Linked DNA regions of Roseibium sp. Sym1. The protein of the gene in region 2 binds, or shares a complex with, the protein of the main gene of each other region. Links are inferred from orthologs where the notes say so. Each region holds a gene or a part of one and is shown on either strand. Other genes may lie near its edges.

The links.
Region 1: the proteins of O6760_RS25950 (region 2) and dnaN are in contact, whole or in part, in a solved structure (PDB 1OK7), measured with the Escherichia coli proteins. The link is inferred for Roseibium sp. Sym1 from one-to-one orthologs.

The regions. Positions count from the first base shown.
Region 1 is NZ_CP114786.1:1,132,731-1,143,507, forward strand. What follows is about bases 1,593-4,473. They hold dnaN (DNA polymerase III subunit beta), read left to right. Parts: upstream 1,593-2,414; coding sequence 2,415-3,533; downstream 3,534-4,473. Other genes in these bases: dnaA (chromosomal replication initiator protein DnaA), read left to right, coding at 1,593-2,145; recF (DNA replication/repair protein RecF), read left to right, coding at 3,571-4,473. Also shown: O6760_RS05135 (rhodanese-like domain-containing protein), read left to right, coding at 70-510; more of dnaA, read left to right, coding at 664-1,592; more of recF, read left to right, coding at 4,474-4,719; gyrB (DNA topoisomerase (ATP-hydrolyzing) subunit B), read left to right, coding at 4,852-7,305; O6760_RS05160 (flavodoxin domain-containing protein), read right to left, coding at 7,545-8,069; O6760_RS05165 (GGDEF and EAL domain-containing protein), read right to left, coding at 8,420-10,354. UniProt on the Escherichia coli protein: Confers DNA tethering and processivity to DNA polymerases and other proteins. Acts as a clamp, forming a ring around DNA (a reaction catalyzed by the clamp-loading complex) which diffuses in an ATP-independent manner freely and bidirectionally along dsDNA.
Region 2 is NZ_CP114786.1:5,596,886-5,607,712, reverse strand. What follows is about bases 7,897-10,827. They hold O6760_RS25950 (DNA polymerase IV), read right to left. Parts: upstream 10,054-10,827; coding sequence 8,740-10,053; downstream 7,897-8,739. Other genes in these bases: O6760_RS25940 (DUF3572 domain-containing protein), read right to left, coding at 10,750-10,827; O6760_RS25945 (hypothetical protein), read right to left, coding at 10,092-10,757; O6760_RS25955 (cell envelope integrity EipB family protein), read left to right, coding at 7,897-8,693. Outside these bases: O6760_RS26000 (efflux RND transporter permease subunit), read left to right, coding at 1-1,725; O6760_RS25995 (hypothetical protein), read right to left, coding at 1,904-2,107; O6760_RS25990 (YdcH family protein), read right to left, coding at 2,140-2,325; O6760_RS25985 (LysR substrate-binding domain-containing protein), read left to right, coding at 2,450-3,388; O6760_RS25980 (antibiotic biosynthesis monooxygenase family protein), read left to right, coding at 3,503-3,823; O6760_RS25975 (GNAT family N-acetyltransferase), read left to right, coding at 3,983-4,834; O6760_RS25970 (GNAT family N-acetyltransferase), read right to left, coding at 4,861-6,177; O6760_RS25965 (glycerophosphodiester phosphodiesterase family protein), read right to left, coding at 6,278-7,048; O6760_RS25960 (RidA family protein), read right to left, coding at 7,108-7,575; more of O6760_RS25955, read left to right, coding at 7,815-7,896. UniProt on the Escherichia coli protein: Poorly processive, error-prone DNA polymerase involved in translesion repair and untargeted mutagenesis. Copies undamaged DNA at stalled replication forks, which arise in vivo from mismatched or misaligned primer ends.

The DNA.
Region 1 (10,777 bases), 4.5 Mb from region 2 along the record:
AAACATTCTTCCCAAAATTCTTATGAAATACTTTTCATCAATAGCATTTTGCTATTGAGGGGGGCGGCTGTGCAATTTGACGGTGGATATGCAGGTAATGTAACCGCGCAGGAGGCTTTTGACGAGCTTTCCGCGCAGGAGAATGCGGTCCTGGTGGATGTCCGGACCCAGGCTGAATGGGCCTTTGTCGGCCTTCCGGACCTGCGTCCGATCAGCAAGGAACCGATGCTGGTGGAATGGCAGAGTTTTCCGTCCTCCGGCCCCAATCCCGACTTCGCAAAGTCTGTTTCGGACCTGATGGTCAAAAAAGGACTTGACCAAAGCGCGCCAATCTATTTCTTGTGCCGCTCCGGAGCACGGAGCCAGGCCGCTGCGATCGCCCTGACGCAAGCCGGTTACACGCACTGTTTCAATATTTCCGACGGTTTCGAAGGCCCCCTGGACCAGGCGGGCCACCGTGGAGTTCAGTCCGGCTGGAAGGCCGCCGGACTGCCCTGGTCTCAGAGCTAGGTCCCCCGCTTCAAACCGGGGAAGGCGATGGGGTCGATCCCCTCGCCAAATGAATAACCGTCCCAAAAGGGACATTATAATGCTGCAAAAGCAGCAAGGCGTCGAAGAGCGGCTGTGGCGGACTGTTCTTCACATGTACAGGAGGCAGATGACATGCAGGTTCAGGAGGCAGGCGGCTCCGAACATTGGAAAAGGGTCAAAAAACAGCTTCGCGCGGAATTGGGCGATGATGTTTTTACCAGCTGGTTTGCGCGAGTAGACCTGGAGGAACACCAGGACGGCACTGTCCGTCTGTCCGTTCCGACCCGTTTTCTGAAACAGTGGATTCAGAACAATTACAACGATCAGCTGATGGGTCTTTGGCAGCGTGAATGCGACAACGTTCACCGTATCGAACTGACGGTCCGCGGTGCGATCCGGCCGCGCCAGACTCCGGTGACCAAACCGGGTCTCACCGGCCCGCAGGGTGCCCAGGCCGCTGTAACCGAGAACCGCGCGGAAACCCTTTCCGACGCTGCTCAGGTCACCCGCGCACAGGCAGCCACCGCTGCCGTGGCTCTCGGCCGGGGCGACAGCGGCACTGACACCGCCCGTGACGTGCTCCAGGGCGCGGCGCTCGATCCGAAATACACGTTCGAGACCTTTGTCGAAGGCGAGTCCAACAATCTTGCGCTGGCGGCGGCCCGCCAGGTTGCCGCGGGTGGCGCGGTCACCTTCAACCCGCTTTACCTGCATGCGTCCGTCGGCCTCGGCAAGACCCATCTCATGCAGGCTGTCGCGGCCAAGGCCAGGTCCGGCGGCCGCAAGGTGCTCTACCTGACGGCAGAGCATTTCATGTACAAGTTCGTGACCGCCCTGAAGTCCCAGTCGGCGCTGGCCTTCAAGGAAAACCTGCGCACCATCGACCTGTTGCTGATCGACGACATGCAGTTTCTTCACGGCAAGCAGGTGCAGCAGGAATTCTGTCATACGCTGAATGCCCTGATCGACGGTGCCCGCCAGGTGATCGTGGCCGCAGACCGGGCTCCCTCCGAACTCGACACGCTTGACGACCGGGTCCGCTCGCGTCTCTCCGGCGGTCTTGTGGTCGGCATCCAGGAGCCCGACTTCGTGCTCAGGCGGAACATCCTCCAGTCCCGCGTGGAGACGGCCCGCAAATCCTACCCCCAGTTCGACGTGCCGGATGGCGTGCTCGACTATGTTGCCCGTCACGTGGCCTCTTCCGGACGTGACCTGGAAGGCGCTCTCAACCGCCTGATCGCCCACAATCAGCTGACCAATCAGCCGATCACCCAGGAAATGGCGGAAATGACCCTGCGCGATCTGGTGCGCTCCAGCGAGCCCCGCCGGGTCAAGATCGAGGACATCCAGCGGGTGGTCTCCAAGCATTACAACGTCACCAAGGCGGACCTGCTCTCCGCCCGCCGCACCCGCACGATCGTGCGTCCGCGCCAGATCGCCATGTATCTGGCCAAGGTGATGACGCCGCGCTCGCTGCCGGAAATCGGCCGGCGGTTCGGCAACAGGGACCACACAACGGTCCTGCACGCGGTGCGCAAGATCGAGGAAATGGCGCGCGCCGACTACGCTCTCGCGCAGGAGCTGGAACTGCTCAAGCGCATGCTCGACGCCTGAGGCCTTCCCGCTTTGGTGCCTGTTGCACGAAAGCGGGAAAAGCGATCGTTCCCAGCGTGTTGGAGCCCCTGTGCGGCTTCGGCCGGACACGATATGCCCTCGGGACAAATATGCACGATTTTCGACCAGTTTTGGGGGCGTTCCGGCGGAACGCCCCCTTGCTTTTGCGCCGAGTTAAGGGCAGTGTCGTCCCCCCGCTCCTCACCGGAGCAAAATGTCCAGTTTTGCCGGACCTTCCGTCCGGCCTTTCATGAGTACGGAACGAGTGTATGAAAGCGACTCTCGAGCGGACCGACCTCCTCAAGTCCCTGACCCATGTTCACCGGGTGGTCGAGCGCCGGAACACCATTCCCATCCTGTCCAATGTCCTCTTGCGTGCCGATGGCGGCGCGATCAATCTCAAGGCAACCGACCTTGACCTTGAAATCGTCGAGACCGTACCGGCCATGGTCGAAATGCCGGGCGCGACCACGGTGCCGGCACACATGTTCTATGACATCGTGCGCAAGCTGCCCGAAGGCTCGCAGGTCGTCCTGGAGACGACCGGGGACAACGCCACCCTGGAAATCCGGGCCGGCCGCTCGAAATTCACGCTTCAGATGCTACCGGAAGCCGACTTCCCCGACCTTACGGCGGGAGATTTCAGCCACGGTTTCGCCCTGACGGCAGCCGACGTCCGCAAGCTGATCGATACCACCCAGTTCGCGATCTCCACCGAGGAGACCCGCTACTATCTGAACGGTATCTACCTTCACGCTGTCGATGCCGCCAACGGCCAGCAGTTCCGGGCCGTCGCCACCGACGGCCACCGGCTGGCCCAGGCCGAGGTGCCCGCGCCGTCCGGCTCAGCCGGCATGCCGGGCATCATCGTGCCGCGCAAGACGGTCGGCGAGATCCAGAAACTGCTGGAAGACCCGGAAGCCAATGTCCAGATCGAGCTGTCCGACACCAAGATCCGCCTGACCACGGGCTCGGTGATCCTGACAAGCAAGCTGATCGACGGCACCTTCCCGGATTACGGCCGGGTGATCCCGCAGGGGAACGACAAGGAAATGCGCGTCGACCGGGACGAGTTCAAGGAAGCCGTCGACCGCGTCTCGACGATCTCCTCGGAGCGCGGGCGTGCCGTCAAGCTGGCGCTGACCGAGGGCCGCATGGTGCTGACCGTGAACAACCCGGACTCCGGCAGCGCCACAGAAGAACTGGCCGTCGAATATGATGCGGAAGACCTGGAAATCGGCTTCAACTCGCGCTACCTGCTCGACATCGCCAACCAGCTGTCCAGCGACACGGCCCTGTTCAGGCTCGCCGACAGCGGCTCGCCGACCCTCATTCAGGACAACACCGTCGACGACTGCCTGTTCGTGCTGATGCCGATGCGGGTCTGATCCGGAACGGCAACATACTTAACGCGGAAGCAGGGTCATGACAGAATTCCGGACGGCGCAGCTGACCCGTCTGTCCCTGACCGGCTTTCGCAACTATGCCACCCTGTCGCTGGACCTGTCGGCCAGATTGGTGGCCTTCGTCGGCGCCAACGGCGCCGGCAAGACCAACATCCTGGAAGCCATTTCGTTTCTGACCGCCGGCCGCGGCCTGCGCAGGGCAACCCTTTCGGACATTGCCCAAAAAGATGGTGACGGCAGCTGGAGCGTGGCCGCCACCGTCCGGCTCGATGGCCTGGAAACCAGGATCGGAACGGGCCTTGCCGCCGGTGTTCCGGGCCGCAAGGTGCGCATCGACGGCGAAGACGTGCGCGGTTCGGAAAGCCTGCTGGACTACATGCGCGTGCTTTGGCTGGTGCCGTCCATGGACGGCCTGTTCACCGGCCCGGCCTCGGACCGGCGCCGGTTTCTCGACCGGCTGACGCTGGCCATCGACCCGGCCCACGGCCGCCGGGTCTCCGATTTCGAAAATGCCCTGCGCCAACGCAACCGGCTGCTCGACCAGGGCGGAACCGATGCCTATCTGAGCGCGCTCGAACAGCAGGTTGCCGAACTGGGGACCGCCGTCTCGATCGCCCGGGGTGACACGGTCGGTCTGCTTGCACGCATGATCGCCGATCAGGTGTCCCAGGACCTGCCCTTTCCACATGCGGCGGTCGCCCTGGAAGGGGCGTTCGAGGCGGAAACCCTCGGCCTCAGCGCCGCCGACCGGGAGGACCATTACCGCCGGATGCTCCGGGACGGGCGCCCGCGCGACCGGGCCGCTGGGCGCACGCTGAGCGGCCCGCATCTGAGCGACCTGAAGGTCATGCATGCGGCCAAGGCCATGCCGGCCGGCCAGTCCTCGACCGGTGAACAGAAGGCGTTGCTGATCGGGCTTGTGCTCGCCCATGCCGAACTCACCGCGAAAGTCTCCGGCATGACCCCGGTCCTGCTGCTCGACGAAGTCGCCGCGCATCTCGATCCCGCCCGCCGCTCCGCCCTGTTTTCGAAGCTGAACGCACTGGGCGGACAGGTGTTCATGACCGGCACGGACGAAGCCCTGTTCGAGGCCCTTCCGGACGACGCGGAAGTGTTCGAGATCCGCGACCATCAAAGTCACCGCCTGAAGGGGCCTCATCCCACTTAAATCCGCCAGAATCTTATGGTTTTCCACCATTATCCCTTCGCTGGCTTGCCAGCGGCCCCGGCGCGGTTGAACCCCCGCCGGAACCCCGTATAACGGGGGTAGAAAAGACAAAACGATTGGTGATTGATTCGCATGAGCGACACGTCCACGTCCGAGCCAATTCCGACCCCGGAAAACGAAGGCGGTGCCGAATATGGCGCCGACAGCATCAAGGTCCTGAAGGGTCTCGACGCCGTCCGCAAGCGCCCCGGCATGTATATCGGCGACACAGATGACGGCTCCGGCCTGCACCACATGGTCTACGAGGTGGTGGACAACGCCATCGACGAGGCCCTGGCCGGTCACGCCGATCACGTCACGGTGACGCTGAACCCGGACGGGTCGGTGACCGTCTCCGACAACGGCCGCGGCATTCCGACGGATCTGCACCCCGAAGAAGGGGTCTCCGCGGCAGAGGTCATCATGACCCAGCTGCATGCGGGCGGGAAATTCGACCAGAATTCCTACAAGGTCTCCGGCGGCCTGCACGGCGTGGGCGTCTCTGTCGTGAATGCCCTGTCGACCCGGCTGGACCTGCGCATCTGGCGCAACGACCAGGAACACCTGATGACCTTCGCCCACGGAGATGCCCAGGGGCCGCTCAAGGTGGTCGGACCGGCCAATGGCAAGAAGGGCACGGAGGTCACGTTCCTGCCGTCTCCCGAGACCTTCAGCAAGACCGAGTTCGACTTCTCGACGCTTGAGCACCGCCTGCGCGAGCTCGCCTTCCTGAATTCCGGCGTGCGCATCATTCTGACCGACAAGCGCGGTGTGGAGGATACGGTCGAGGAGCTCTACTATGACGGCGGCCTGGAAGCCTTCGTCCGGTACCTGGACCGCGCCAAGCACCCCTTGATCGAAGACCCCGTCACCATGAGCGCCGAGAAGGACGGCATCACCGTCGAAGCGGCGATGTGGTGGAACGACAGCTATCACGAACACGTGCTGTGCTTCACCAACAACATCCCGCAGCGCGACGGCGGCACGCACCTCGCCGGTTTCCGCGCCGCTCTGACCCGCCAGGTCACCGGTTACGCGGAAGCTACCGGCCTGATGAAAAAGGAAAAGGTGAACCTGTCCGGTGATGACTGCCGCGAAGGGCTGACCTGCGTGCTCTCCGTCAAGGTGCCGGATCCCAAGTTCTCGTCGCAGACCAAGGACAAGCTGGTCTCCTCCGAGGTGCGCCCGGTCGTCGAGAACCTGATCTCCCAGACCCTGAGCGAGTGGCTTGAGGAAAACCCGGCGCCTGCCAAGGCGATCGTCTCCAAGGTGGTGGAAGCCGCTTCCGCCCGTGAGGCGGCGCGCAAGGCGCGCGAACTGACACGGCGCAAGGGTGCTCTCGACGTCGCCTCGCTGCCGGGCAAACTGGCGGACTGCCAGGAACGCGATGCCTCCAAGGCCGAACTCTTCCTGGTGGAGGGTGATTCCGCGGGCGGCTCGGCCAAACAGGGCCGGCACCGGGAGAACCAGGCCGTTCTGCCGCTGCGCGGCAAGATCCTCAACGTCGAACGCGCCCGCTTCGACAAGATGCTGTCTTCCAACGAGATCGGCACGCTGATCACCGCGCTCGGCACGGGGATCGGCAAGGAAGAATTCAACATCGAGAAGCTGCGCTATCACAAGATCATCATCATGACCGATGCGGACGTCGACGGCGCCCACATCCGGACCCTGCTGTTGACCTTCTTCTTCCGGCAGATGCCGGAGCTGATCGAAAACGGCTATGTCTATATTGCCCAGCCGCCGCTCTACAAGGTCAAGCGCGGCCAGTCCGAGCAATACCTGAAGGACCAGCTGGCGCTGGAGGACTACCTGATCGCGCAAGGACTCGGCGATACCACGCTCGAGCTTGCAAACGGCGAGGTTCGAACCGGCCAGGATCTTCTGACCGTCGTCGAAACCGCCAGGACCATTTCCGACATCTTCGACGGCCTGCATTCGCGCTACAACCGGGATGTGGTCGAACAGGCCGCCATTGCCGGCGCGCTCAACACCGAGATCCTGGACGACCGCGGCAAGGCGGAAGAGGCCGCCGCCTATATCGCCCGCCGCATGGACATCCTGGCGGACGAGTTCGAGCGTGGCTGGACCGGCGAAGCCCGGGACGACGGCAGCCTGGTGTTCAAACGCACCGTCCGCGGTGTGGAAGAAGCGGCCATGATCGACGCGGCGCTGCTCGGCTCGACCGATGCCCGCCGTCTTGCCGCCCATGCCGCCCACCTGAACGAAGTCTATGGCAAGGCTGCCCTGTTGCGCCGCAAGGACGTGCCGACGGAGATCCGCGGCCCGCGCGCGCTTCTGGCCAATGTCTATGCTCTGGGGCAAAAAGGCATTTCCCTGCAGCGCTACAAGGGGCTCGGCGAGATGAACCCGGAGCAGCTCTGGGAGACCACGCTGGACCCGAACGTCCGCTCGCTGCTGCAGGTGAAGGTCAAGGAAGCCGACGATGCCGACGACATCTTCACCAAGCTGATGGGCGACGAAGTCGATCCACGCCGGGAATTCATCCAGGACAACGCGCTGGCGGTGGCCAACCTGGACATCTAGATGTGAGCTTTCAACAGACTGGTCGTTCCAGGCATTGCGAGACGGCGCGAACGAGCGCCCTTCAGATCGTCCCGGCTCCCGGATCAACCTGCCTGAAAAACCGGCCCGGCTCTGGATCGTGACAGTCTTGTCCGGTCTTTACATTGCGATGGCAGGTCTGCGCCCGACGTGTTTCGGTTTGCAAGATGGCAGAGACGTTTTCCGGTCGAATGAGTCAAAGTGACCGGAAAACGCTGTAATCAGGTGCCGGCAAACGCCGTGATTTTCCGCGTCAGGTCGTCCCAGTCCGTAAATTCCTTCGTGCCTTGAAGGTCTTTTGCCAGGTGCGACGCCAGATCGCCGTCGCGCAAAGCCGATTGCTGAAACCAGTCATAGATGCCCGGTTTCACCGCACCGGCGACCATGACAATTTGCGCCGGCTGCCACTGCGCGGCTTCCAGAAACGTGCCGACATATTTCTTGGCCTCCTCCGCGGTATCGGGAAATGCCGCCGCGAGACTGACGGACACCAGCATACCGGGCAACCCACCAAGCTGGTCCCGGTGCGCGAACACAAACAGCTGAAGGTCGGACTGGTGCGCTCCCGAATGCACGGATCCCGCCACGATCACCTTGTCATAGTCGCTAAGCGAGAGCCCGCCGGAAGGATCGCTTACGTTGTGAAGTCGAACCTGATGGCCGCCAGCGGATAAGATGCCGCCGATGAATTTGGCGATCTTTTGCGTCTGTCCTTCAGTGGTTGCATAGACAATCAGGACGTTCATATGTAACCCCACCTGCTTTCACACGATGAACCCACGCTAGCACAGGGTCTTCTTACGTCCGTCCGCAATTCCACGTGTTTTACTTTCTGGAATGCGGCATAAGCCTGGACTGACCGGCACCTGGGGCACAGGCCTTTTGATCGCATGGTCCCGACCGGTCTGGACCTTAGCATCGGAGGTGATGTGAGGGCTCGCGGGCAAGGTCTACGAAGCCATTCGACCTCAGGGAACAGCCATCCGCTCTTGAAACGCTGTCGGGCTGTCCACATGAGCCTGAAACGTCAAAGGTCAAAGGTCAAAGACAAAAGAGCGGCTCACCCGCCGCTCTCTCTTTCAGATCCCTTGGCAGCTTAACCGCCGGGCCAGGGCTCCGGACGGCCGAAGTAGAAGCCCTGGGCGGCCTCGATGTCCAGGTCGCGCAAAAGAGCGGCCTCCTCGGCCGTTTCCACATGCTTGGCGATCACCTTGATGCCAAGCTCGTGCGCGGCCCGCACAAGGCCGTTGAGGATCGCCGCCTTGGCCGGTTCGTCGACAACCTGCTGGGTCAGGCTCGATTCCAGCTTGAGCCACTCCACACGCAGGCTCGTCAGCCGCGACAGGACAGGCCAGTGACCGGCGAAATCGTCGATCGCGGTCTGGCACCCGAGTTCGCTGACAAACTTGAAGAAGGCCTCCACCGTGGCCGGCTCGCGCAGAAAGTCCTTTTCCGCGATCTCCAGGCAGAGCTTCGATGCCAGCAGCGGATTGACCGACAGCCGGTTGTAAAGTCCATCGCGGAAACTGGGATCCCTGGCCGACTCGGCCGAGACGTTCATCGTCAGGATCGACCGTCCCGGATTGCGTTCGGCAGCATCCAGAACCTTGTCCAGGGTCCAGCCGTCAACCTGGGCTATGAACCCCGACCGTTCCGCCGCGGAAATCCAAGCCCTGGACGACAGCCCCCTTGCCCGGTCTCCCTGCAGGCGCAGAAGGATCTCCGAACCGCAGATCCGGTTCTTCTCCAGGCACATGATCGGCATCGCATAGAGGGTCAGCTCATTGCCCCGGAAGCTGCCGGGCTCGGGCAGATCGACCAGCTCGATGCCGGATGACTGGCACTCGGAGGCCTCCACGCAATGGATCTCCACCGAACGGCCGCCGAAACGCTTGCCGCGCAGGCAGGCCCGGTCGGCAAGTCCCAGCAGAACCGTGGCATCGGATTCGCGCAGCGAAAGCGCGCTGTCGACAAAGGCAACACCGATGGAACCGCCGATGGTGAACACGCGGTCGCCGACTTCCAGGCGGATGCGATCGAAACCGTCCAGGATCTTTTCGGCAACATCCAGCGCGGCTTCCTCGTTCGCCGCCGGAACCATGCCGGCGAATTCATCCCCGCCGATACGCGCGGCCGTGCCGAATTCGCCGAGTGTGAGACGCAGGCAAGCCGCCACGCGCAGCAACATGTCGTCACCGGCGTCATGGCCGCCGAGATCGTTGACCTTCTTGAACTCGTCCAGATCGATATAGAAAATAGCCAGACCGGTTTCGCGATCGGCGGCCAGCCGGCACAATTCACGCTTCAGCGCCCGGGTGAACGCCCGGCGGTTTTCCAGCCCCGTCAAGGGATCGAGATAGGCCAGCCGCCTGTTTTCGGCAATCTCCTGCGGACAATCGACATTGCGCCGGATGATGACCATCGAGGCACGCGCACCGTTTGCGCCGGTCGCCGGTCCTGGAATGGGCACGATGCGCAACTCGCACATTTGCCGATCCCCCGTGCTGCCGGCTGTTTCGAAGCTGCGGCTTTCCGGAATGTAAAGGCATTGCGCACGGTCGGCGTCCAGACCGTCGAGCGCTTCCGTCAGCAGGTCGGCATCATGCGCGCCGCCGATGATTTCCAGCAGTCTGGCTGCCTTCTGCGCGGTGCTCTCGGAACCTTGAAAGATCAGGACATCATCCGGAAAATGTTCCAGGATGCCGACCTCTCCGTCTCCCTTGGACGGCCTGTTCGGCGCCGTCACGGGTGAGGCGATCCTGGCAACCTCTTCCTGCGCGGTATCTTCCATTTCGAACTGGACCAGCACTGCCTGATGTTCTCCCGACAGGGAGACGAAGGAGGTGCAGATCATGTGGTTGCAGAATGCGGTGCCCGAACGCATGAGGATCGTGCCGCTTGCCTGGGCCGGCACGCCGCTGAACGCCGCCGACAGAACCGCTTCACAGCGTTTCCAGCTGCCTTCAGTCAACAGCTCCTGCAGGCTGCCGGGTACCGGAACCACACCCTTTGCGGCGCAGTTCGTTTTCATGTGTTTGTTGTGAACAAGAATGCGACCGTCCTGCCCGACATAAGCCGCGGCATGCGGAAGCACTTCAAGCAAAGACGAGTGAAACCCCTTGAGCGTCTTCTTGTCTGCACGACCGGATTGATCCAGCCGGTCATCAATGAACCGTTGGCTGACTTGCACCAGACCGCCCTTTCAAAATTGCCGTTTAATTGGCGCATACTCAAATACACATTGCGCCGCCCCTGCGAAAAACAATTAACACAGTCCGGTTCCCAAAACTGAAACAGAAAAATTACCCACAACTCTTAGAATTTTTATAGTAAACAGGATATTTACGCAATATATTCAAAATTATATTAAATTTTATCTTAGTTTTATACTAATTCAGATTCACCTTTGCAAACACGCCATATTTTGATCACGACATCGACGTAAAGCCGCCGC
Region 2 (10,827 bases):
CTGTTCTCCCTGTTTGCGGTGATCGGAATTTCCCTGCTTTTGTCCTGGGTCTTCGCGGTGACGGTGACGCCACTTTTCGGCAAGTACTTTTTCAGGACCGCAACCGGAAACCTCGACGACCACGACCCCTACAAGGGCATTCTTTACCGCCTGTATCGGGGGTTCCTGATCGGCTCTCTCCATGTGCGTCTGCTGACCGTGGTTGTCCTGATCGGCATCACCGCCGCCTGTGTGATGGCGTTCGGGAACGTCAAGCAGGCTTTCTTTCCGGACAGCAACACGCCGATCTTCTATGTCCATTACTGGTCGCCCCAGGGCACCGATCTGCGCGCAACCGAAGCCGACCTGAAGGAAATGGAAGCGATCGTGCTGGCCAATGACCGCGTCGAGACGGTGACCAGTTTCGCCGGGGGCGGTGCCACGCGTTTCATGCTGACCTATGCTCCGGAAGACGCCAATCCTGCCTATGGCCACATGATCATCCGCACCGGGAGCCGGGATGAGATCGACATGCTTGCGCTCGACCTGCGCCGTGCATTTGCCGACCGGTTCCCGTCGGCCCAGGTGATCACCAAGCGGCTGGTGTTCGGCCCCGGCGGCGGAGCCAAGATCGAGGCCCGTTTCTCCGGTCCCGACGCCGATGTGCTGAAGCGCCTCGGCAACGAGGCCCAGGCCATCTTCGCGATGCCCGACAACAGGCTGGCCGACGTCAACACGGACTGGCGCCAGCGGGAACTGGTTGTGCGTCCGGTGTTTGACGAGGACCGGGCGCGCATTTCCGGCGTCACCCGCGAGGAGCTTTCCGTTGCCTTGCAGTTTGCGACGGAAGGTGTTCGCGTCGGCTCCTACCGGGACATCGACGAAGGCATTCCGATCGTTGCCCGCAAGGCGGGACAGAACGGGCTGTCCGTCAATGAAAGCGTCGCCGATTCCCTCGTCTGGAGCGCCAATCAGCGCCGCTACGTGCCGATGGACCAGGTCGTCAGGGAATTCAACATGGAGCCGCAGGACACGCTGATCCACCGGCGCGACCGCGTCCGTACGCTCACGGTGAAGGCCGAGACAACCGCGGGTGAAACCGCTACGGCGGCGCTGGCCCGGGTCAGGCCGCAAATCGAAGCCATTGAATTGCCGCCCGGTTACGCGCTCGAATGGGGCGGCGAATTTGAAAGCACGAAGGATGCCCAGGCGTCACTCGGCGCCCAGTTGCCGCTCGGTTTCCTGGTGATGCTGATCATCTCGATCCTGCTGTTCGGCTCGGTGCGTCAGCCGCTGATCATCTGGCTGATGGTGCCCATGTCGATCAATGGTGTCGCCATCGCGCTTCTGGCCACCGACACCGCGTTCGGGTTCATGTCGTTGCTGGGCTTCCTGTCCCTGTCGGGCATGCTGATCAAGAATGCCATCGTGCTGCTGGAAGAAATCGATCTTCTGATCAGCGAAGGCAGGGAAAAATACGAGGCGATCGTCGAGGCGAGCGTGTCGCGTATGCGCCCGGTGATGCTCGCGGCGATCACGACGATTCTCGGCATGGCACCCTTGCTGTCCGACGCGTTCTTCCGCGGCATGGCGGTCACGATCATGGGCGGACTTGCGTTCGCCACAGTTCTGACGCTGATCGCCGCACCCGTGCTCTATGCGCTGTTCTTCCGGGTGCGCCCGCCGAAGAAAAACAAGGCAAAAGCGGAACCGGCGCCTTCAGCGAATGCGGTGCCTGCCCAATAGGCTCGGGAGCTGTACTGATTGAAAAAGGCGGCCATCTGGCCGCCTTTTTCCGGTTTGGTGCTCGAAAAGGTCTTTCGACCGGGTGGGTGGAAAAAGGGCCCGCCCGCGAGGCCTATTGCGGGCGGGCTGGTCCAGCGGGATGGCGCTGCCTGGCCCGGACGGCGGAAGTCCGGATGGCCTAGCGCGCGGAATTCATCTCGCGCTGGATCTTGTTGCGGGCGGCTTTGACATTGTCGAGCACCTGCGGGCAGGAGGTGCCCGAAGCGTTCTTTTCGGACAGGAACGAGCTCATTCGGGCTTCCAGGTCCTGCAGCCTGGTGCGTCTTGTCAGTTGCATGGATTTCACCGGGAACACCGGAATAAAGGGCCAGAACATCGGCATTTCAAACTCCTTGGCCGCAGGGGCTCTTTCGGTCAGTAGGCCAGGCGGTTGGCGTTCAGGCCGTTTTCGATACGGCTGATTTCGTCGCGCAGACGCAGTTTGAATTTCTTCAGCGAACGGATGTGCTGCCTGTCCGGATAGGAATGCATTTCTTCACGGCGGATCAGGCTGTCCAGCGTGCTGTGCTGGCTGCGCAGGGATTTCAGACGGTTGTACATGGAGCCTGTCTCCTGTTCGGGGTGGTGCGTTGTTGACACTCCGGATATGGGGAAGGTACAGAAATAGATGAAATACATTGTTTGAATTAAGTTGATAGAAATTCTCTATCATTGGGGAGGCTTGATGCGCTTTCGGCCGTCACCGCGCCAACTTGAGTATTTCGTCGCGCTCGCCGACACCTGCCATTTCGGCCGAGCAGCCGCGGCCTGTAATGTCTCTCAGCCGACCTTGTCCTCCCAATTCAAGCTTCTGGAGGATCAGCTCGGCTGCACCCTTCTGGAGCGCGGGGCCGGGGGGATCAGCCTGACCGCGTCGGGCGAACGCCTGCTGCCGCTTGCCCGCAGGGCCCTGGAGGAACTCGACGAAATCGTGACGGCCGCGCAGGCCGGGCGGGCCAACCTCGGTGGTCTGATCCGACTGGGAGTGTCGCCCACATTCGGGCCCTATTTCATGCCCTATCTCCTTCCGATCCTGAAACAGTCCTTTCCGGAACTGGAGCTCTATATCCGGGAGGACCGTCCCAATCTCCTCGAGGAGGGACTGGCTGCGGGAAGCCTGGATTGCATTCTCACCCCGGACATCATGCCGTCCGATTTCCTGACGGCGAAAATCTTGTGCCATGAGAGTGTTGCTTTGGCTGTCCCGAGATCCCATCCGCTCGCGGGACTGGAGAGCGTTCCGCTTGCCTTGCTCCGGGGAGAGAAATTGCTGGCGCTCAGTCAGGGGTTCCGCCTTCACGACGATGTTCAGGCGCTGGCCCGGGCGGCGGGGGCGGATTTCCGACAGGACTACGAGGGCACCAGCCTGGACGCTCTGCGCCAGATGGCCTCGATCGGCATGGGACTGGCCCTGTTTCCGGCGGCATATGTTGCCTCCGAATTCCGCAAGGAACCGGACTTGCTTTTGAAGAAGGTCGACGGCCTGCCCATGCGCCGCCTGATGTATCTGGTCTGGCGGCGGGGCAGCTCCAGGAATGCCCATTTCGAGAAGCTGCTGGTGCTTGCAAGGCAGGCCGTCCGGGACATGGCGGTCGAGGGTGTCGCCCTGGACGAACCCGGCTGACACTCCTCGGGACCGCTTCTCGGAAAGGTCAGGCTGAAGACCCGTATTCCTCCTGATGTTGTCGGTCCCAGAAAAACATGCCAGCCTCGTTGTCCAAGGCAACGGAGGAGAGCCATGCCTGAAATTTCAAGCGACCGCGATTGTCAGACCGTCATCACCACGTTCGAAATGACACCGGGCACATGCTTCGATCTACTGGACGAGTTGAAAGACGCCTATGAGAATTTCATCCGGCACCAGCCGGGGTTCATCGGGGCGGGGTTGCACGTGAACGACGCCCAGACCCGCATTGCCAACTATTCGCAATGGCGCCGCCGCGAGGATTTTCTGGCAATGCTCAGGACGCCCGAGATGCGCGAACGCAACCGGCGCATCGGTTCGCTCTGCAAGAGCTTCGAGCCGGTGATGTATGACGTCGCCGAAAGCTTTGACTGAGACCCGGTGCCTGCCCTCTGGGCTGGGCAGGGCGTTTCTTGAGAGAAACAGCTGCCTCGGTGAAGCGCCCGTGTGCCCAACACAAGCTTGTCCTCACCCAGGTCACCTGAAGTCCTGAATGGAAGCGTGGGAACTCGGGCACGCGACGGAAGCCCCTGCATGACCTACCGGATCACTGATTGCCGACCCTTCGAACCGCAAGCGCTGTGCGCTGCAATGAACGCGGCTTTCTCGGACTATGTGATCCCTTTGAACTTGTCTGTCGGCCAGTTCGAGGAATTCCAGCAGCAGCGCGGGTTCTCGGCAGAACAGTCCTTTGTCGCACTGGCGGATGACGGGATCGCCGCCTTCTGGTTTTCCGGCGTGCCGATGGCGGCCTACGGCAATCGCGCCTACACCTTGTCCGTCGGGACACACCCCGGACACCGGCGCAACGGACTGTCGCGGCGTCTGCTGGGCGCGGTGCTGGAGACACAGCGTGACCTGGGTGCGGCCGGGCTTCAGTTGGAGGTGATCACCGACAACCGGCAAGCGATCACGGCTTACGAGGCGTTCGGTTTCCGCCGTCAACGACGCCTGGGAGTGCTCAAGCTGGATGCGTTGCCCGCTCCTGGTGTCGTAACCCACGCCGCCCGTCCCATTGGCCTTGATGACCTGCCTGATCTTGAGGACGATTATTTCGACACGATGCCAAGCCCGCAGAACGGCAGAGCGGCACTTAAAGCACTGAACTCTGCCGTTCATCTGGTCGCTGTCGTCCGCGACGGGGAGCTGTCGGGGTGGGGCGCTGCGTACCCGGACGGTGCGATCGCCCAGATCGGGGTGCGCAAGCCCGACCGGCGCCAGGGGGTCGGAAGCGCGATCCTTCATGCCCTGTGGCAAGCTGTCGGCCGGAAGGAACTGACATTTGTGAATGTCGACACCGACGCAACAGGCGTTCACGCGTTCCTGAGGAAGGCGGGAGCCCGGGAAGTGTTGCAACAGGACGAGATGTGGCTGGACCTTGATTGACCGGGGAGGCAGTTCCCCGGATCAGCTCAATCTCCCTTGCGGAACGGAGCGTGTTCGGCAAGCGCCTCGTTTTCGCGTTCCACCGCCATGCGTTCATGTTCGAGAAAATCGGCGACCGCCTCATGCAGGCCTTCATGGGCAATCCAGTGGGCGGAATAGGTCGTCTTGGGCAGGTAGCCTCTGGCGAGCTTGTGAGCCCCTTGCGCACCTGCCTCCACCCGTTTCAGGCCGTGTTGAATGGCGAAGTCGATGGCCTGGTAGTAACAGAGTTCGAAATGCAGGAACGGATGATGTTCCGTGCAGCCCCAGTGGCGTCCGAACAGGATTTGCGAACCGATGAAATTGAGTGCGCCGGCGATGTATCGGCCATGGCGCTTGGCCAGGACCAGCAGGGTGCGTTCGGCCAGCCGCTCGTTGATGAGCGAGAAGAATGTGCGGTTCAGATAGGGACGGCCCCATTTGCGCGAGCCGGTGTCCATGTAGAACGCGTAGAAGGCGTCCCAGTGCGCTTCGGTCAGGTCCGATCCGGTCACCCATTCGACCTCTATGCCGTCCGCGCTCAAGGCCTCGCGCCGTTCCTTTTTGATCGCCTTGCGCTTGCGTGAGGCAAGGTCCGCCAGAAAGGCGTCGAAACTGTCATAGTCCTGGTTCTCCCAATGGAACTGCTGATCTGTCCGTTGCAGATAACCCAGCGCACCGAGACTGTCCCATTCGGGTTTGGTCAGGAACGTTGCGTGGACGGAGGAGGCACCCGTACGCTGGCACACCTGGACCAGACCCGCGGCCAGAGCCTGCAGGCCGGCTTCCCGGTTGATGCCGGCGCCGGTCAGGAACCGCCGTCCCGTTGCCGGTGTGAACGGCACCGATATCTGCAATTTCGGATAATACTCGCCTCCAGCCCTGTAAAAGGCGTCCGCCCAGCCATGGTCGAACACGTATTCGCCCTGGGAATGGCTTTTCAGGTAGGCAGGCACGGCGCCGCTGATTTTGCCTGAACTTTCCTCGAGCACCATGTGCCGCGGCAACCAGCCGGTGTCGGCGGTGGCACAGCCGGAAGCCTCGAGAGCCTCCAGAAAAGCGTGAGAAAGGAAGGGGTTGAAGTCTGTTTCTTCAGAAACAGGATCAACGTCGCCGCCGAGTGCTCTGGCAAGATCCGAGACCGAACTGCAGGCGGGATCCCGCGTCAGGTGGCCCCGTCCGGACAGCGTCCAGCCCGGATTGGCAACCTGGTCCCAGGCGGATGCCGGAACATCCCCCAGGGAAGATAGAATGCGCAGGGTCACGGCTTCCCGGGCACCTGAACCTTCCGGATTACTGCCGTCCTCGGACTGGGAAGAGGTCATGCTTTAGAAGAAACTCGATTTGGGAACCATCGCCCTAAATGTAGCGCGGTCATATTGCGGTGCAAGAGGCCGGGCCGGATCCGGCGCGTTTCCACCCGGCTCAAACCGTGTCCTTGTCCGGATCGAACCCTTCGAAGACCATCTGGTCGGCATATCTTGCAGCGCGCTCGCGCTGCTCACGCGTGCGCACGGTCCAGCACATCAAAGGCACCTTGAAGAGGGATCGCATCAGGCTGGGGCCGGCCTTGGGCAGGTCCTTGACGCCGTAGGAGATGAAATGCGGACGGGTACGCGGCGCATGCAGGATGTGGCGCAGGATGAAGCGGTCGACCCGTCCGTACCGGGCGTAGTCGGGGCCGGTTTCGGCGCCGTCGGCGACAATGCCCCGCAAGACGGAAGGCCGGTGTGCCCTGGCCAGTGACAGCATGTCCGGATCGAAGGACTTTATGCAGGCGGGACCACGATAGGCCGCAACCTGTTCGGTGACATGGCGGACGAAATCTCCCTGGGCGTCCCGGCGCATCAGCGACTTGATTTCTATGACGAGCGGAACCTTCCCGGCGACCAGCTCGAACAGGTCTGCAAGGAGCCAAAGCTTGTCCGTGCCGGTCTTCATGTGAATTTGCACGAGATCGGACGCAGTCTGCTCGATGATCCGGCCGCTGCCCTCGGCAAGCCGGTCGAGACCATAGTCGTGGAAAACCAGCGCCTGGCCGTCGGCCGTTTCCTGAATGTCGACTTCGATCGCAAAATTGCGGTCGATGGCGCGCTGGACGGCGCTCGGCGTGTTTTCGATGATGCCGTTATCGGCATCGTGAAAGCCGCGATGCGCAATCGGCCGCGCGAAAATGGCTTCAAGTTCCGGGGTCATGGCAATGCAGGTTCTCGGCGAAAGGGCAGGTGCTCCCTTGCCGGAGCACCATGACAGGATCAGGAGTCGATTTCGAAAATCGCCTCGATCTCGACCGCCGCGCCAAACGGCAGGGAAGCGGCACTCACGGCGGATCGGGCGTGGCGTCCCGCGTCCCCCATGGCTTCCACCAGGAAGTCGGAGGCTCCGTTGATGACTTGCGGTTGCTCGGTGAACTCGGCCGTGGAATTCACGAAACCGACAATCTTCACCAGGCGGACCACCTTGTCGAGGTCTCCGGTCGCGGCCTTTGCCTGGGCAAGCAGATTGATGGCGCAAAGTCTTGCGGCCTGCTTTCCGTCTTCGATGCTGACATTGTCACCCAGTTTGCCGGTCACCTGGATCTTGCCGCTCGCCATGGGCAGTTGCCCGGAAACAAACAGCTGGTTGCCGGTTGCCACGAAGGGAACATAGTTCGCCGCCGGGGCTGCGGCCTCCGGCAGTGTAATCCCCAGATCATTCAAACGGGCTTCAATTGCGCTGCTCATCGACCGACTCCCGGTGTTAGGACTTTCGTCGTGTCTTGGCGCAATTCGGCAAAGGTGACAAGGCCAAAATCGGTCGGACATGCTGCCTTGAAGGGCACGGCGTCCGGGCTTGTGCCGTCTACCCGCGCCGGTAACATTCAGCCGGCCTGCACTTCAGTGTAGCGAAAAGCATGGTTTGCCGCATAATGTGTATCGGCGGTCCCGCTATGTGGATTGTTCGGACCAACGAGAGGTTTTTTATGCAAGTCGTAGCTAAGTCGATGTTCCTGTCTCTGGGGGCCTTCCTGCTGCTCTCCGCCGGGATTGTGGTACCGGAGGCCGGTGCGCTTGCAGCCGGCCCCGCGGCAACTGCCGGGCCGAAACTGGTGCCCCACCGCGCCGTCTACGACATGAAGCTTGGTGAATCGGAAGAGCAGGCAGGCATCGCCGGGCTGACGGGTCGCATGGTCTATGATTTTTCCGGCAATGCCTGTGATGGATACAGCGTCAACTTCCGTTTCGTGACAAAGTTTCAGGACACCAACGGCGGGTCCCAGATCACCGATCTGCAGACCACTTCCTTCGAGGAACCGCATGCCGGAAGCTATCAGTTTCTGTCAAAGACCTTCGTTGATCGCAAACTTGTCGAAGAAACGCGCGGGACAGCGCATGCCGGACCCGATGCGAAAACAGTTGAGCTGAAAGAACCGTCCGAGAAGTCCCTCCGGATTGGCAGCGACGTGCTGTTTCCGACCGAGCATCTTGTCGCCATCCTGAAAGCGGCGGATGACAATGTGCATTTTGTCGCCGCCGATATCTATGACGGCGCGGAGACGGGTGAGAAAGTCTATGCGACCACGACGGTCATCGGTGCGGAGACGGTCAACGAGTTGAAGGCAGGAGCGGGCAAGGCAACAGCCCCGTTGGCCGGCCTGAGCTACTGGCCGGTTACGGTGGCCTATTTCGATCCCAGCAAGGAAGACGCATCCGGGGAACTGCTTCCGGTCTACCAGCTGGCCTTCCGGCTCTATCAGAACGGTATCAGCAGTCACCTGAAACTGGACTATGGCGATTTCACCATCCTTGGTCAGATGGCGTCGCTCGAGCTCTATGAGGAGGGAGACTGTCCGCCGAACTGAGCCTGGCCCCTTCAGGCCCGTGCGGGTCGAAAGGGGTGGGGCATTCTCAGCCGTCCCCCCGTTTCTTGGCGTCTTTTTCGATCCGCGACGTGTGGGTCAGGCCGAGTTCGACGGCAGACTTGCCGAATTTGTCCCGGAGACGGTCGACAGCAAGTTCCGCGTTCTTGCGCCGCTCTGCCAGCGGATCGACGAGGTCCTGCGGATCCGCCCGGTCCGCCGATTCCAGGTCGCTCACTCCGATGCCGATGAGCCGGAACCGCCGGCCGTCGCATTCGTTTGCAAGCAGATCTGCGCCGGCCGCATAAATCCTGTCGGCAAGCTGCGTCGGGTCCTGCAGGTGGCGGGCACGGGTGATTGTCCGGAAGTCCGCCGTCTTCAGTTTCAGCGTGACACCGCGCCCGGACAGGCCGGATTTCTTCAGCCTGGCCGAAACCTTCTCCGACAGGTTCCTGAGAATCGGCCGCAGCGTTTCGAAACTGGAAATGTCCGTGCGGAAGGTCGTCTCCGACGAGACGCTCTTGGCGCCCCGTTCCGGTTTGACCTCCCGGCTGTCGTCGCCGTGCGACAGCCTGGCCAGGCGCAGGCCGATCGAGCCGTAGCGGCGCGCGAGGTCGGCGGCATCCATTTCCTGCAGCTGCCCGATCATGCGGATTCCATCCCTCTCAAGCTTCTGCTGGAAGACCTTGCCGACGCCCCAGATGCGTCCGACCGGCATGGCAGCCAGCACCGCCCTGGCCTCGCTCGCGCCGATCACGGAAAATCCGCGCGGTTTTTCAAGGTCGGAGGCCAGCTTGGCCAGGAACTTGTTCGGCGCCAGGCCCACCGATGCGCTGATGCCGATGTCGGATTCAAGGTCACGCACGAATCCGGCGAGGGTCTCCGCCGGCGTCGCCCTGTGCAGGCGTTCGGTGCCGGTCAGATCGAGAAAGGCCTCGTCGATGGAAATCGGCTCGACCAGCGGCGTCAGGGCGCGCATCCGCTCGCGGATCTCCTTGCCGACCGCAGCGTATTTCTCCATGTTCGGCCTGATCACCACGGCCTGGGGGCATGCCTCCAGCGCCTTGAACATGGGCATGGCCGAGCGGACGCCGTAGATCCGGGCGATGTAGCAACATGTGGAGACAACGCCGCGCTGGCCGCCGCCGACAATGACGGGCACGTCCTGAAGATCCGGGTTGTCCCGTTTCTCGATGGACGCATAAAAGGCGTCGCAATCGATGTGAGCGATCGACAACTGGTCGAGCTCGGCGTGACGGACCAGCCGCGGACTGCCGCAGCGCGGGCAGCGCGTGGTTCGATCCTGCGGTCGGGCGCCGCAATCCCTGCAAAGGGCGCGTATCGGCGAAGGAGTCTGGGTCACGGGATCCGGCTTCGATGGCTCTGCGCTGCGCGAGCGCGTCAGGGCAGAATATCGCCGATGAAGGAAGCCGTCTCCTGCCAATCGCCCGTGAGCAGATCGATATGATCAGCCTGTTGCATGCTGGAGCGGAACCGCGGATCGGCAATGAACTGGACCTGGCGGGCCGAGGGCAGGGAGGCGTTGACCGACACGTGATTGGTCGGGCTGTCGTCGATGAAGACGACCGGTGCCGGCCTGCCAGCGGCGAGGGCCGCGACGGCACCGCCCTTCGGGCCGGAATTGGTCAGGACGGGATACGGTATGCCCATGCCGCCGAGCAGCTTTTCCCGCGCCGGCTTGTTGTGGCCGCCGGGCAGGTTGGTCAGGAGAACAATGTCCCAGGTTTCCGCCAAAGAATTCAGCGCTGCATCGGCGCCGGGCACCATGTCCTGCCGGTGGCTGACTTCGTCGAAGAACGCCAGCAGGTGGCGCTTGACGTCGTCGGCGCCCAGCGGCCGACGGTCGCTCCGCCTGCCGATGTTGCCAGTCAGCCTGTATTCATGTTTCAGGAACAGGAGGTCCCGCGCGTGCAGGAAATCTTCAAGATGGGTGGTCAGATGCAGGATCACCTCGTCGACATCGCAGATGATCAGCGGTCGCGACGAGGTGGGCAGCGCCTGGATCTGTACCAGCACTTCCGGCAGCACGGGGGTGGGCTCAGGCATGGTTCTCGTCTCCACCGGCCAGGGCATACCGTGCGGCCGCGATCATTGTCGGCCGGATACCCGCATTCTC